4 regions of the Halobacillus sp. BAB-2008 genome follow, and region 1 is predicted to be linked to each of the others. Evidence: riboswitches for the same ligand, from Rfam matches in the RefSeq annotation. Region 1 holds a riboswitch; each other region holds the start of a gene.

Region 1 (3,894 bases):
TTTCGTCCATTCCATCCCCATCACCTCTCTTTATATAGTTCGCCGTCAGGGAGAGGAATCCTTGTCATATCCGAATGCTTCCGCTTCCATTTCGACAGATTGGTAAAGCAGAGGAAAGTCTCTGGTCCCTTCTCTCAAATAATCCCCCAATTTCGGCGCCACTTTGTTCCATACCATCGGGTTGGCAGCCATCGCTTGAAACAGGGCAAGTTCATTCTTCGAGAACCTTTTTAACGAGTGGATATAATCCAGCGTCAACTGAAAGCCCGGGAAGAGGTGTTCATCCCGCTTTTTCTGGAAAGCTTCCATGACCACTTCCCTGTCATCACCTGCATCGATCCGCATGCACGCATCTGCGAGCAGAAACGCCTGCATGAAAGCATCATTAATCCCAAGTCCTGTACTTGGGTCTTTACTGTGACCTGCATCGCCGATCAGGGCCCATCCGTTTCCATAAGGTTTACGGAAAAAGTTAGGCACCCCTGAGGTCCCGATGATACTTCCTTGCAAACGGGCATTCTCCAACCGCTTTTCCATTCCATACAGCTGCTTGTACATACGGACAAACGCTTCGGGGGAATCTTTCATCATAGTTTTAAACTCATCCGGATGAACCTCAAGACCGATACAATCTCTTCCTTGTTCCATTGGGAACAAAAAGCCGATTCTTCCTTCATGAAGAAATATTTCCGTAGTAGGCGTTTCCAAAGGGGGAATTCCCTCAAAATATCCGTACAGCACTGGTCTGAGAGGCGGTGTATCGTGATACACTTCCGCACCTGCCTGGCGGGCGATCGTCGAATGTTTACCATCTGCTCCGACAATTAAATCACCATACACCTCTTTCTCTCTCCCTTTCCCTTTTATCCTCACCCCTACCATGCGGTCTTGATCCCACAAAACCTCCCGCACAGCTGTCTCTGAAAGAAAGGTTACTCCCTCGTACAGGAAGGTGCGTTCTATAAGAAGCATATCCAGGCGGTCACGCTTTGGTATGACCGTGTAGGCAGACCTCGGGCCATCTATGTAACTGGAACCGATATGTGTCCTCATCCGATCCACCTTCCGCAGGCCGCCAGCCAGCAATTTGTCTAAAATGCCGAGTTCTTCTAAGTAACCGGTATGCGACATATAATGAGTTGATAACGTATCACTCGGGAAAGGAGCTTTATCTATAAGAAGTACTTTTTTTCCGAGTTTTCCAAGCAGAACTGCTAAACTCGCGCCTGCCACCCGTGCACCTGTAATGACCACATCATAGCGATTGTCCATAAAGATCCCCTCTTCTTTGCTACTAATCCTGCTTCCACTCTACCAGATTCATAACATAAAAAAACTCCCGTTTCCGGGAGTCATGTATTAGTACGTGCGCTCTTCTTCTACTTCGTGATTCTGATTCATAATGGAAAGCTTGCTTGGTGAATTTCCTTTCGCCATTTCTTCAGCCTTTTCGATGGCAGTATCACGTTCATCGTAAAGATTTGTCGGAGCCACGTCTTCGATTTTAACAAACCAGCCTGTTACGTCTTTATTTGGGACTACACTATATTCTTTCATTCTATCTTCACTCCTCTACTATTTTTGAATGTAGTAAGAGCATTCCCAGCTGGATGCATACTCAAACATCAAAGGCCTCAGAGAAAGGGTTTGACATTGCACAGGCACACGTATATAATTTCAAACAAGTCAGACTAATCGAATACACTCTTATCGAGAGCGGCAGAGGGACTAGGCCCTACGACGCCCGGCAACCATCAAGCATAGACTTGAAAAGGTGCTAAATCCTACAGATCCGGTGATCTGAAAGATAAGGGGAGGTAATCCGTACATACAGCCCTCTTCTTTCTTACAGAAGAGGGCTTTTCGTTTGCCTTCCGCCACCAAGGTAGAGGTTCCTAGGAACAACAATCCAAGGAGGAGAATGATTGATGACTTTCCCTAACCACCCGTACGGTCCAGAGACTTTGTTGTTACACGGCGGACAGGAGCCAGACCCGGCTACCGGTTCCCGCGCAGTGCCGATTTATCAAACGACCTCTTATGTCTTCCGAGACACAGACCACGCTCAGAACCTGTTCGCCCTTGCAGAACCGGGAAACATTTATACGCGGATCATGAACCCGACCGTGGATGCTTTCGAGCAGCGGATGGCTTTATTGGAAGACGGAGCCGCAGCTGTAGCTACTTCTTCCGGAATGTCAGCGATCACACTCGCCATTTTGAATATTGCAGGAGCCGGAGATGAAATCGTTGCTTCCTCCAACCTTTACGGCGGCACATACAACCTCTTCGTCCATACCCTTCCGAGGTATGGAATCCATGTTCGTTTCATTGAAGGCAGCAGCCATGACGACTTCCAAGCAGCCATTACCTCAAATACAAAGGCAATTTTCGCGGAAACGATTGGAAATCCGAGTCTGGATGTTCTCGATATCGAGAAAGTGGCAGCTGTAGCCCACAGTCATCACATCCCACTTATTATCGATAACACCTTTGCCACCCCTTATGTATGCCAACCTTTCGCATGGGGCGCGGATATCGTCGTCCACTCCGCTACGAAATGGATCGGGGGACACGGCACGACGATTGGCGGTGTCGTCATTGACAGCGGCCGTTTTAACTGGGACCACGAGAAGTTCCCTGGATTTACAACTCCGGATGAGAGCTACAATGGAATCCGCTACGCCGATCTCGGTCCCGCAGCCTACGCGGTTAAACTCCGCGTCCAACTTCTCCGGGATATCGGGGCATGCCTAAGCCCGCAAAATGCTTTCCTGTTGCTGCAAGGGTTGGAGACGCTGCATCTCCGAATTAAAAAGCATGCGGATCAGGCACTCGAGATTGCCAGGTATTTAGAAAAACATGAAGGAGTCGAGTGGGTGCGTTATCCGGGATTACCCGATCATCCTACCCACCCCCTTGCTGAGAAGTACTTCCATTACGGCCACGGCTCCATCGTCGTTTTTGGTATTTCAGGCGGCAGGGAAGCTGGTCGTACACTGATAGACAACATCGGATTGTGGTCCCATGTAGCTAACGTCGGCGATGCAAAATCGTTAATTATTCATCCCGCATCCACCACACACCAACAGTTGAACGAGCATGACCTGAAGAAATCGGGCGTCACCGAGGAGCTCGTGCGTCTGTCTGTAGGCCTGGAGTCGGTTGATGACTTGATTGATGAATTGGATGCTGCCATCCGCCAAGCTACAGGTGCTGGGTCGGCAAGTAAAAACAGGAACCATCCAGCACTGCCGATTCTACAATCATCCTTGGATCGTTCAGAAGGCCAACTGAGGAAAAGAACGATCGGGTTTACCACAAGTCCTTCTCCGGAGGATGTAAACAGACTTGCTCAACTCGGCTATACGATTGTGGATCTATCCTCAGAAGAAGAGGCACCTACTTATGTGGATATCCTTCATTTTGACCGGTTGAACACAGATGAACCGATTATCGAGCAGCAGCCGCACGGAATTTTGTGGATTAATGAGGCAATAGCGGAGGATGAGGAAACCACGATTTCCGGTATACGAATATATGACGCTGTCGTAGCGGTTCGTACAGGAAAAAGCATCTCCTCCTCTCTACAATCGGTCTAATCGAAAGCATTACGGAAAGGAGAATTCGTTCATGTCATTGAAAAACCCAGTCAGCCAGGAAACAGAAAGTCCAGTCCTTTCCATTGGTCCTTTGGAATTAGAGTCAGGAGATCGGCTGACTGATGTAGAACTCGCTTACGAGCGTTATGGTAAAGCGGATGCTCCTGTCATTTTAGTCTGCCATGCGTTGACGGGAAACCAATTGGCAGTCGGATCAAAGGAAGAACCTGGCTGGTGGGCTGGCTTGATCGGAGACGACTGTCCCATCGATACGAAACACTATCAAGTCATT
Region 2 (3,894 bases), on a different contig from region 1:
TTTAGGCCCGGGAACACCAGAGCTTTTCACCGCACGGAAGGCCGTTTCATGTTCTGGAATATTCCGATCGACGACAAACCCTTCCTTTTCTAAAAGAGTGGTCAGCGTATCTGCAGCGAAATATTCCTCGTTGCCTATTTCCGGGCGTTCATGAATGCTGTGACTGATGGATAGGTATTCTCCCCGCTTCCCTTCTATCTTTTGCTCAAGAAGGGCGGAAAGAGAAGTTGCTGTGTCTGCAGTCATTTCCTCCACTCCTTTACCAGCCGATATCTTCCAATGGGACAAATGTCGGAATAAGGGAATCGTTATATGTTTTCTTAATATGATCCGCTACATCCTCTTCTTGATAAAGCTCAACGATTTTCTGATAGACTTCTTTATCTGCTTCATCGGCACGAGCCGCAATGATGTTGATATAAGGTTGAGCGGTTTCATCCTCAATATAGACAGCGTCTTCCACCGGTACAAATCCTGCTTCAACCGCGACTCCATTATTAATGACGGATGCAGCGACATCGGGAAGGACACGTGGTGTCTGGGCAGCAACAATCGGTTCAAATTTCAAGTTCTTCGGATTATCTTCAATGATATCGAGCGATCCATTTCCGTCGAAATCTTCCGGTAGACCGATCAGACCCGCCTGCTCAAGGAGAAGCAGAGCGCGCCCCATGTTCGTTGCTTCTTTCGGGACAGCGATGGAACTTCCATCAGGAATGTCCTTTACATCTTTATATTTTTCGGAATAGACACCCATCGGAGCAATGATCGTCGTACCGATCGGCTTCAAGTCTAAATCGTGCTCTTCTATGAAGGAATCAAAATACGACACCGTCTGGAAAGCGTTCAAATCGATATCTCCATCAGCAAGTGCCATGTTCGGGCGCACGTAGTCCGCGAATTCAACCAGTTCAATGTCAATATTCTCTTTCTCTGCTTTCTCCTGGACTTTCTCCCAAATCGGGACGCCGGAACCATTCAGGCCTACCTTCACTTTCGTCTTCTCACCAGAGGCTGCGTCGCCTTCACTGGAGCACCCTGCTAATACAAAACTGATGATTGCGATGAAACTTAAAATAAATCCCCACTTTTTCATAATAATATCCCCCTGTTATTGTCTACGTATTTTTCTTGATATAAAGTTTCCAACCGTCTGCGTAAGCTGCACAATCAGTACGAGCAATAGGACCGTTGCAATCATAATATCTGTTTCAAAGCGTTGATAGCCGTAAGAGATGGCCAAATCTCCCAAACCTCCGCCTCCAACAAAGCCCGCCATGGCGGAAGCACCGACGAGACCGATCGTTGCAATCGTCAAGTTAAGAATGATAGAACTCAATGCTTCTGGTATATAAACACGACGTATGATCTGCCACGGTGTCGCTCCCATCGCTTCTGCTGCTTCGATGACTCCTGGTTTCACTTCGAGCAAGCTGCTTTCCACAAGCCTCGCTATGTACGGAGCAGAGAAGATGACGAGCGGAACGACAGCTGCTGCTGTCCCGATCGATGAACCGACAAGCAGACGTGTAAACGGCAGGATCGCTACGAGCAATATGATGAACGGAATGGAACGGAAGAAGTTCACAACCGCACTTAATCCGTTAAAGAACGGTTTATTTTGAAGCAGCCCTCCCTGTCTCGTAACAACGAGAAGTATTCCAAGCGGCAGGCCGATAAGCGCTGCTGCCAGGAGGGATATACCGACCATGACAAGGGTCTGGTATGTCGCTTCCCATATTTTCGGCCAAAAATCCATCAAATTAACCTGCATGTGCAGTCACCTCCTGTACCGTTACGGTTTGTTGGATATGGTGGATCGCTTTAAGAATTTCTTTCGCATCCCCTTGGAACTCCACGACTAAATGACCGAATGGAATACCCTGCAGTTCCGTAATCTGTCCGAACAGTACATTTACTTCCACATCAAAACGTTTTGCCACCTGTGAGAGGACCGGCTGTCCTGCGCTTTCCTCCACAAAGGTGATCCGGTAGATATTCCCGGAGGCATGGCGCTTTTCGATGCCGTCTAGAATAGACGCGGGTATATCATTCTCCATCACCGTCCTTACGAAATTCTTGGTTGTCGGATGCTGCGGATTGGAGAAAAGGTCGAAAATGGATCCACTCTCCATGACACGTCCGTTTTCCATCACTGCTATCCTGTCACACACCTCACGGACGACATTCATTTCGTGAGTGATCATCAGAATCGTAATGCCGTACTCGTCCCTCACCTTCTTCAAAAGTTCCAGGATTGACTTGGTTGTCTCCGGATCGAGAGCGGACGTTGCTTCGTCACATAATAGAATATCAGGGGAGGTCGCCAAAGCTCGGGCGATACCGACCCGCTGTTTCTGCCCGCCGGACAGCTGGTCCGGGTAATGATTTGCCTTTTCAGACAGACCGACGAAGGCTAGAATTTCCTTCACCCTTTGATCTATCTCTTTCTTCGGCGTACCGACAAGAGATAATGGAAATGCCACGTTATGGTGGACGGTTTTGGACTCCAGCAGATTAAAATGCTGAAAGATCATTCCGATGCGCTTCCGGACTGTCCTTAAATCCGGTTTGGACAGCTTCGTCAAATCCTCTCCATTGACGACGACCCTTCCTTCTGTCGGCCGTTCCAATAAATTAACAAGACGGACGAGCGTGCTTTTTCCAGCGCCGCTGAAACCGATGACTCCGAAGATTTCCCCTTTATGTATCGTCAAATCGACACGGTCGACGGCACGCAGTTCTTTCCCTTCGTGCTGATACACTTTCGATACGTTTTCAAACTGGATCATCGAATCCCTCCTATGCTTTCCTAAACAAAAAGAGCCTCTCTTCTTATAAAACAAGAAGAGAGGCTCACACGTATGTATATGAGATCCGTCTCTCCTCATCTGTCACGCCCACAGGCGTGCTGGAGTTGGCACAGTTTCTGACGGAGACATCCGTTCAGATCCGCTGCCGAGGTTTCAAAGGGCCAGTCCCTCCACCTCTCTAGATAAGAAGATCGATTCCATTCGTTATTCAATTATGTCACTGGTGAAAATGATAATACAGCCTCATCCACCTTGTCAATTCCATTTGTAACTTTTCTCAGAAAAATGGAGAAATTCAGATTCCATAGATACCTTAAAGGGTATGTATAGCCATAAATCAGGAAATTAAAAAGGAGGATTCTATGTTTCATTATACAGTTGAAACGAAGAAGAGTGTCGAGGATGCAGTGGAAAGCCTGGAACAACAGCTGAGTCTGGAGCAGTTCGGGGTCTTATGGAAGTTCAATGTCAAAGATAAGCTGACGGAAAAAGGATTGGACTTCCATCAGGAATTTCGTATTCTTGAAGTGTGTAATCCGAAAGAAGCAGAAAACATCCTATCCGAGAATACCCTTGCCGGTTATTTTCTCCCTTGTAAAATGGTCGTATATGATGAGCAGGGTAAAACAAAGATCGGAATGCCGAAGCCGACTGCTCTCGTAAGTCCCATTGGTGATGCTGCCGTTCAATCACTCGCCTCCGATATCGAGGAACGGTTGATTCACTGTATAAGCAAAAGCGTGTGAAATTAGATCCCTGGTCAGGGTTCACCCATCCGCACTCTACCAGGGATCTCCATTTAATGCTCGATAGGCGGAATTTTCGGATCCGTACCTTTCAACGAGTAGTGAAAAGACCCCCGGTTGGTTACCGCTCCGTAGAAGATATCCGAAACCGCATGGGGAGTGATCTGTTTCTCTACCCACGCTTCTGTCTTTTCCATACGCGCTATCATATCCTTTTGCAAAATACCGTCCATAATCAAGGGGACGTCATAACCCCCACCCCTATTCCATATACCTATGTCTTCTCTAGTAACGGGCTCTTTTCCCTGCTTCAATTGCACCGTCAATCTCCCGTC
Region 3 (3,894 bases), on a different contig from region 1:
TATTCTTCTTATGTAATGCTTCCTGCTACGGCAAAACCGATGAAGATACTGACAGATGCCGCTACAAGGCCGACAGCGATGTTGTTTTTCTTTATTTCCTCTTCCGCTTTGAACGGAGTGATCCACTCGAACAAATAGTAGCCGGCAATCATCAACAGAAAGCCGATGAAGATCCAGATAGAGGCGCTCCAAATACTTAAATTGTGGGCAATAGAAGATTCTGTAATGATACCTAGACCGATCAACTTCCCGGCGAACTGAGAAGCGACAGCGACGTTGCCCTTCAGCAGCTCTTCTTTATCGTTATAAGGGGTGAATTTTTCAAAGATGGCCATACAAATTCCTGCCAGGACAAGCATGACGATCCAATACAGCAAGGTCAATAGAAGGTCATAAACATTCAGTACTTCCGAAATATCGAATTCAAACATGGTTTTTCGCTCCTGTTCTTTTGTTATTTTCCTGCTCCGGGGCCGCCGCCGCGGACACCGGAGGATGTGCTGGATGACTGGCGTACGGATGGACTGCTCCCGGCATTTTTCACATAACTTCCGCCGCTTCCGCCGATATACCCTGTATAAAAGAAGCCGCCGCGGTTATCAAGGTCTATAGCATAAACCTCTTCTGCTTCCTCTTCTATGCCGTAGTCCGAAAAGAAATCACTATCATAATTGTTCCGGACGAATTCTTTATCCGATACTTCGATGATGGTATCTTCTTCTTTCTGGGTGTCCTGATAGACCTGCACGAGGTAATCGTCGTAGAGCATTAAATCACGACCGTCTTTGGAGGCTTTATGTACGGCCTCTTCAGAGTCGGTGATGCCGGCTGCCACTTTCTCCGGCTTCTGATCATAAGCGCGGAAGATTTCCGATTTGTTGCCCACATCATCGTATACGATATCCTCCATTGGGTATTGATCCCCGACTGCATCCACTACGTTGGAGCATGCCGTCAAACACAGCAGGCCGAGCAGAATAACCGGGATGGATTTGAGTTTCATACTCTTCATCTCCTGTTTTATTCATTTTCTAGAGGGCGTAGCATTAAGGAATTCAAGCGCCAGTGTGTTTCCTTCATACTGGACTGCCAATGTGGAGGGTAGTCTCCCTGCACCTCGAAGCGATCGGTATACGTCCGGTCTTCATCATCCGTGATGACTCGTTCCAATTCGAAGGAGAAGGTTACCCACACATCATATTGGAAGGTCGCCCATTCCACCCCGTGATCGGTTTCGGTGCTGAGCGGGCTCACCGGCTGTTCATCCAAATAAGATTGAAATTGCTTGTTCCGTACGGTGTAATGGACATCTGTGATGTGCTCCGGATCGACTTCTTTGTTCATATAAACGTCACGAAGAGCGGTTTCATAAACCCGTTCATACAAAAAATAGGCATCCAAAGCACCCCAATTTTGATTGTCGATCTCGTTTAACGCAGCTATCGTATGAGTGAGAAAAGCAACTTCAGTAGGCTCATAGTCTTCATCTGTGATGTAGGTATCCATTGATACAGTCAGGTTGTCGGGTTTCTCTGAATCTCCTTCTCCATAGACATCAATTTCTCCCGGCATGAACATACCAATGAGCACGAGCAGTGCGAATATGGAGCCGATGACGATTCCTGATATTTTTAGTATTTTTATGAAGGTTTTCATTGTCTATCACCTCCTCAGAAAGGGAACGGAACGTGAGTGTTAAGGCAATTTCATCCATTTTAACCACTCTCATTATACGTTCCTATGAATCTAGAAACAACAAAATTCGAGGATATTCGGAACATTCAAGTTGCAGCGTAATAATAAAATTCAGCGTTGACATTTTTTATTTGCGTTGTTAGAGTATTTAAAAAATACATATTTCTTATCCAGAGAGGTGGAGGGACTGGCCCTTTGAAGCCTCAGCAACAGGTCTGAATGCAGACACTGTGCTAATTCCAGCGGGTGTTGAATAACCCTGATAGATAGGAGCTTCCTTTTATTTGTCGGTAAACGCACCCGCTCCAGGGTGCGTTTTTTTATGTATTTTTAGATGAAGAGAAAGTGGAGGGGAAGAGAAAATGGAACAGAACTTCAAAAGAGAAATGAAAACACGCCACCTTGTGATGCTGTCACTCGGTGGAGTCATCGGAACCGGGCTGTTCCTCAGTTCCGGATACACCATCCAGCAGGCAGGACCATTCGGGACGGTGCTTGCCTATTTGATTGGTGCGTTGGTCGTTTACTTAGTGATGCTCTGTCTTGGTGAGTTGTCTGTACATATGCCGGAGACTGGTGCGTTTCACAGTTATGCCGCGAAGTATATCGGTCCGGGAACGGGGTTTACGGTTGCCTGGCTTTACTGGCTCACCTGGACAGTGGCGCTGGGATCGGAATTCACAGCTGCCGGACTGATGATGCAGCGGTGGTTCCCGGATATAAGTGTATGGATATGGAGCGCTTTATTCGCGATTTTGATCTTCGGATTGAATGCATTCACCGTGAAGTTTTTTGCAGAATCAGAGTTTTGGTTTTCTTCTGTCAAAGTCATCGCTATTTTTCTATTTATTCTACTTGGTCTGGCCGGAATTTTCGGTATTGTGCCGCTTGCAGATTCTGAACCAGCTCCGTTCTTTTCTAATTTCACAGAAGCTGGTTTGTTTCCGAATGGGGCTTTCGCCATCTTAATGACGATGCTGGCGGTCAACTTCGCATTCTCCGGTACAGAGTTGATCGGTATTGCGGCGGGAGAAACGGTCGATCCCGCGAAAACAATCCCGAAAGCCATCCGGACGACGCTCGTACGGCTCATTCTTTTCTTTGTAGGAACAATTATTGTGCTTTCCGCGCTGCTTCCGAGTTCGGAAGCCGGAGTCATTGAGAGTCCTTTCGTTGCCGTTTTGGAAAGAGTCGGTGTTCCATTTGCCGCAGATATCATGAACTTCGTCATCATCACGGCTATTTTGTCTGCAGCGAATTCAGGGTTATATGCCTCCTCCCGTATGCTGTGGTCTCTCGCGGATCGGAAGACGATCTCTCCGAAATTCGCGAAAATGACGAAGAAAGGCATTCCGCTGAACGCCATCTTATTCAGCATGCTTGGTGGGGGACTGGCTCTGTTGTCCAGCATCATTGCGCCCGATACCGTCTATATCGTGCTGGTATCGATTTCAGGACTTGCAGTCGTTATCGTATGGATGAGCATCAGTCTTGCTCAATTTAATTTCCGGCGGGCTTATGTGAAAGCTGGGAACAAGGTGGAGGACCTGGGATACCGGGCGCCGCTTTATCCATTGGTGCCGATCGCATCGTTCCTGCTCTGTCTTGCCGCCTGCATCGGAATCGCCTTTGATCCGACACAGCGGATCGCCCTGTATTGTGGAATTCCATTCATCATCCTTTGTTATGCAGGGTATTATCTGTCACAATCCAAGAAGAAACGGAGAGTAGAACATGTCGAACAAAATCAACAAGCGCAATCCTATTAAACAACTATTGGAAATAAAAAAACGATTATTCTCGATGGGGCGTTGGCGACAGAATTGGAGACATACGGCTTCGACCTTGATGATCCACTTTGGTCCGCCCGTGTGCTGCTTGAGAATCCGGATGCTATCCGTAAGGTTCATGCCGATTATTTCCGTAATGGTGCGGATATTGCCATCACCGCTAGTTATCAAGCAACCATTGATGGGTTTAAGCAGCGGGGGATCGACGAAGATAAGGCGCGCACATTAATTAAAGATACCGTTCGCCTGGCACAGGAAGCACGCTCGGATGTCTGGAGGGAAGCGGATGACAGAGCTTATCCTGTCGTTGCAGGTTCGGTTGGCCCTTATGGCGCCTACCTTGCTGACGGCTCAGAATATATCGGGAACTATGGTGTCACGGATGAGCGGCTGAAAGAATTTCACCGTC
Region 4 (3,894 bases), on a different contig from region 1:
TGTTCAGCTATGATAGGAAGGTCCTGCTTTCCTGATTGCTTCGCTCGCATAAGTGAATTTCTCAAAGTTCTTATGGAACTTTTCGGCAAGCGCTTTAGCGCTCAGGTCGTAGGCCTCTTTATCTGTCCATGTCTTACGAGGTGACAATACCTCATCAGGGACACCAGGGCAGTGGGTGGGAACGTGTAAACCGAAGAAAGGATCTTTATACGTCTCCGCTGAGCTTAATTCTCCTTCTAACGCAGCGTGAATCATAGCTCTTGTGTAGCTTAACTTGATCCGCTGTCCTTCCCCGTAAGACCCTCCGGACCATCCTGTATTCACTAGATAGACGTCGGTCTGGAATTGATCAATTTTCTCGCCAAGCATTTCTGCATACTTAGATGGAGCAAGCGGAAGGAATGGGGAGCCGAAGCAGGCGGAGAATGTCGCCTGCGGTTCTGTAATTCCCCTTTCTGTACCTGCGAGTTTGCTGGTATATCCGCTCAGGAAGTGGTACATTGCCTGTTCCTTCGTCAACTTACTGATCGGAGGGAGAACGCCTGTAGCATCAGCGGTCAAGAAAATGATCGCATTTGGATGACCAGCTACACTGGGCTGTACAGTGTTGGATATATGTTCAAGCGGATAAGCCGCACGAGTGTTTTCTGTCAAACTTGTGTCGTCATAATCCGGTTCATGTGAGTCTGCGCTTAGTATGACATTCTCCAGAACCGATCCAAAATGAATCGCATCGTAAATTTGTGGTTCCTTTTCTTTAGAAAGGTTGATACACTTGGCGTAGCAACCGCCTTCAATATTGAAGACGCCGTAGTTCGACCACGCATGCTCGTCATCCCCGATCAAACGGCGGGAAGGATCTGCAGAAAGGGTGGTCTTGCCCGTTCCGGATAACCCGAAGAAAAGAGCGACATCGCCTTCTTTACCAACGTTCGCTGAACAGTGCATCGGCAGGATGTTTTTCTCCGGAAGAATATAGTTCATGACGGAGAAAATCGATTTTTTGATTTCCCCGGCATACTCGGTTCCGCCAATTAAGACGATACGGTGTTTGAAGGAAATCATGATGAACGCTTCTGAATTTGTCCCGTCCACTTCAGGATCAGCCTTGAAGGTCGGAGCGGATATAACCGTGAATTCCGCTTCATGATCTGCCACCTCTTCCGTATTTGGACGAATGAACATCTGTTTAGCGAAAAGATTGTGCCACGCAAACTCTGTCACGACCTGGATGGGAAGACGATACCGTGTTTCTGCGCCGGCAAACCCTTTGAAAACAAAGAGTTCTTCCCGCTTCTTTAAATACGTAAGAACTTTGTGGTAAAGCTGAACGAAAGTACTCTCGTCAATCGGAGTATTGATTGTACCCCAATCCACTTTTTGTTCGGACGTGTCGTCTTTGACGATGAATTTGTCTTTTGGTGATCTGCCGGTGTAAGTACCAGTAGTCGCTTGAATTGCACCTTTTTCTGTTAATGTGCCTTCGTTGCGAGAGAGGATCTTCTCCACCAAGTGCGGAACGGAAAGTTGGTGATGGACATTTTCTTGAGCTAGTAATAGGTTAAGTTCAGACATTTGGTTAATGGTACTCATATAAGTCGACCCGCCTTTGTCAAATAATTTAATCATCCTTAAGATGGAATTAGTATAACACATTCATTTTTATAGTCCATACTATTTGGTGAAATTGTTTCCAATATTTTGTGAACAAATATTGGCTTCCTGTTAAAATCCGGATGGTTTATTTCTATCCTATGTTTTTTCCGGTGTGAACGTTTATAAATGGAAAGAAAAGGTGGTGGGTCCTTGGTTTTGTAAGGATCCCTAAAAACCGTACCTGGTCGGGGATACGGGTGGAATCTGATTGACATGTTACATGGTTTTCGATACGATAACGAAGAACGGAAACTCTCTTATCCAGAGTTGGTGGAGGGACAGGCCCTTTGAAACCCAGCAACCGTCATGAGAATGGCATGGTGCTAACCTGAAGCAGGAAGGAACGAATTCCTTCTTGGACGATAAGAGCGAAAGGAAGCAGCCCCTTTCCTCGACATTAGGAAGGGTTTTTTCTTTTTATGGAGAAATATCCGAGCCGGAGGTCATCCGGTATAGATTCCTATATAAAGCTCTAATGGTTGTGGATGAAGCATGAACGAAGGAAACGTTTTTTCGTTTCTGCACATACTGGTAAAGAGTTCCGTCTAATACTTTGTACTTACAGAAGGAGGAGTTTTTCAGAATGCCTGCCAATCGCCGGTTATTCACATCAGAGTCAGTTACAGAAGGTCACCCCGATAAAATATGTGACCAGATTTCTGATGCCATTTTAGACGAAATTTTAAAAAATGACCCGAATGCTCGGGTTGCATGTGAGACAACAGTGACCACGGGACTTGTGCTCGTCTCAGGAGAGATCAGTACAAATACTTATGTAGACATCCCATCCATCGTTCGTCAAACAATTAAAGATATTGGATATACTCGAGCCAAATACGGCTTCGATGCGGATACGTGTGCCGTTCTGACTGCCATCGATGAGCAGTCCCCTGATATTGCAGGCGGAGTGGATGAAGCATTGGAATCCCGCGAGGGCAAGATGAGCGACGATGAGATTGAAGCGATCGGAGCTGGAGATCAGGGCTTAATGTTCGGTTTTGCTAATAATGAAACGAAAGAACTAATGCCTCTTCCTATTTCACTGGCACATAAACTGTCCAAGCGTCTTTCGGATGTCCGTAAAGACGGCACGCTGGATTACCTGCGCCCGGACGGGAAGACACAAGTGACCATCGAGTACGATGAGCTGGATAAACCTGTCCGCGTAGATACCATTGTCATTTCTACACAGCACGCGGAAGAAATTACATTGGAGCAGATTAAGAAAGATCTGCGCGACCATGTGATCGGTCCTGTTGTACCGGCGGAGCTCATTGATGAGCAGACGAAATACTTCATCAATCCGACAGGTCGTTTCGTTATCGGCGGTCCTCAAGGGGATGCCGGCTTGACGGGAAGAAAAATCATTGTGGATACGTATGGCGGATATGCCCGTCACGGCGGAGGTGCTTTCAGCGGGAAAGACGCGACGAAAGTGGACCGCTCTGCTGCTTATGCAGCCCGCTATGTTGCGAAGAACATCGTAGCTGCCGGACTTGCAGACGCTGTGGAAGTGCAGCTTGCGTATGCAATAGGTGTAGCGCAGCCGGTTTCCATTGCCATCAACTCGAATGGTACTGGAAAAGTATCGGAAGAGAAGCTGGTAGAAGCTGTGCGTGATCTGTTCGATCTGCGCCCTGCCGGTATTATCAAGATGCTGGATCTGCGTCGACCTATCTACCGTGATACGGCTGCTTATGGTCATTTCGGCCGCACGGATATTGAGTTCCCTTGGGAGCGGACGGACAAAGCAGAACAATTAAAATCTCGTTTCAATTAAGGACAAAAAAGTACCCGCAAGGGTACTTTTTTGTTTTTAATCTTTTTCTTGCTGCTGTTTATAATAGTTTCCTTTCTCTATGTAAGTGGTTCTTATCCTTTCCAACTCTTGATAGTCATGCTCGTTCAGTTCCCGGACTACTTTCGCGGGCCGGCCGAAAGCGAGCGTCCTTGGAGGGATAACTTTTCCCGGCGGGACGAGACTGCCGGCGCCGATGAAAGCTTCTTCTCCAATTATCGCTCCATCGAGTATGAGGGATCCCATACCGATCAGCGCGTTTTTCTTAATGTGTGCGGAATGCAGGGTCACTTGATGACCGACCGTCACGCCATCTTCAAGGATGAGTGGTTGACCCGGGCTTTGATGAAGCATACTGAGATCCTGTACATTTGTATTCCTGCCGATATGTACCGGAGCTACATCCCCGCGGATGACGGTTTTAAACCAGATGCTTGCTC

What was found. Region 1 has a riboswitch for S-adenosylmethionine ahead of D479_RS03515 (O-acetylhomoserine aminocarboxypropyltransferase/cysteine synthase family protein). Riboswitches for the same ligand answer to the same signal wherever they lie in the genome.
Region 2: it holds a riboswitch for S-adenosylmethionine, as region 1 does, so the genes downstream of both, D479_RS15740 (methionine ABC transporter ATP-binding protein) here and D479_RS03515 (O-acetylhomoserine aminocarboxypropyltransferase/cysteine synthase family protein) in region 1, are expected to answer to the same signal.
Region 3: it holds a riboswitch for S-adenosylmethionine, as region 1 does, so the genes downstream of both, mmuP (S-methylmethionine permease) here and D479_RS03515 (O-acetylhomoserine aminocarboxypropyltransferase/cysteine synthase family protein) in region 1, are expected to answer to the same signal.
Region 4: it holds a riboswitch for S-adenosylmethionine, as region 1 does, so the genes downstream of both, metK (methionine adenosyltransferase) here and D479_RS03515 (O-acetylhomoserine aminocarboxypropyltransferase/cysteine synthase family protein) in region 1, are expected to answer to the same signal.

What each region holds. Positions count from the first base shown of each region.
Region 1 covers NZ_ANPF01000011.1:6,378-10,271, forward strand. Annotated here, with positions in the region: gene D479_RS03500 (hypothetical protein) at 1-15, opposite strand, end outside; gene D479_RS03505 (NAD(P)/FAD-dependent oxidoreductase) at 46-1,272, opposite strand; gene D479_RS03510 (DUF2188 domain-containing protein) at 1,360-1,557, opposite strand; SAM riboswitch class I at 1,705-1,814, shown strand; gene D479_RS03515 (O-acetylhomoserine aminocarboxypropyltransferase/cysteine synthase family protein) at 1,929-3,602, shown strand; gene D479_RS03520 (homoserine O-acetyltransferase) at 3,634-3,894, shown strand, end outside.
Region 2 covers NZ_ANPF01000072.1:6,293-10,186, forward strand. Annotated here, with positions in the region: gene D479_RS15725 (M20 family metallopeptidase) at 1-246, opposite strand, end outside; gene D479_RS15730 (MetQ/NlpA family ABC transporter substrate-binding protein) at 260-1,096, opposite strand; gene D479_RS15735 (methionine ABC transporter permease) at 1,112-1,774, opposite strand; gene D479_RS15740 (methionine ABC transporter ATP-binding protein) at 1,764-2,792, opposite strand; SAM riboswitch class I at 2,885-3,002, opposite strand; gene D479_RS15745 (DUF302 domain-containing protein) at 3,176-3,559, shown strand; gene D479_RS15750 (YetF domain-containing protein) at 3,613-3,894, opposite strand, start outside.
Region 3 covers NZ_ANPF01000013.1:49,996-53,889, reverse strand. Annotated here, with positions in the region: gene D479_RS03980 (DUF350 domain-containing protein) at 9-431, opposite strand; gene D479_RS03975 (DUF4247 domain-containing protein) at 455-1,003, opposite strand; gene D479_RS03970 (hypothetical protein) at 1,021-1,656, opposite strand; SAM riboswitch class I at 1,859-1,968, shown strand; gene mmuP (S-methylmethionine permease) at 2,058-3,464, shown strand; gene mmuM (homocysteine S-methyltransferase) at 3,471-3,894, shown strand, end outside.
Region 4 covers NZ_ANPF01000052.1:26,853-30,746, forward strand. Annotated here, with positions in the region: gene pckA (phosphoenolpyruvate carboxykinase (ATP)) at 4-1,593, opposite strand; SAM riboswitch class I at 1,911-2,025, shown strand; gene metK (methionine adenosyltransferase) at 2,240-3,436, shown strand; gene D479_RS12550 (gamma carbonic anhydrase family protein) at 3,473-3,894, opposite strand, start outside.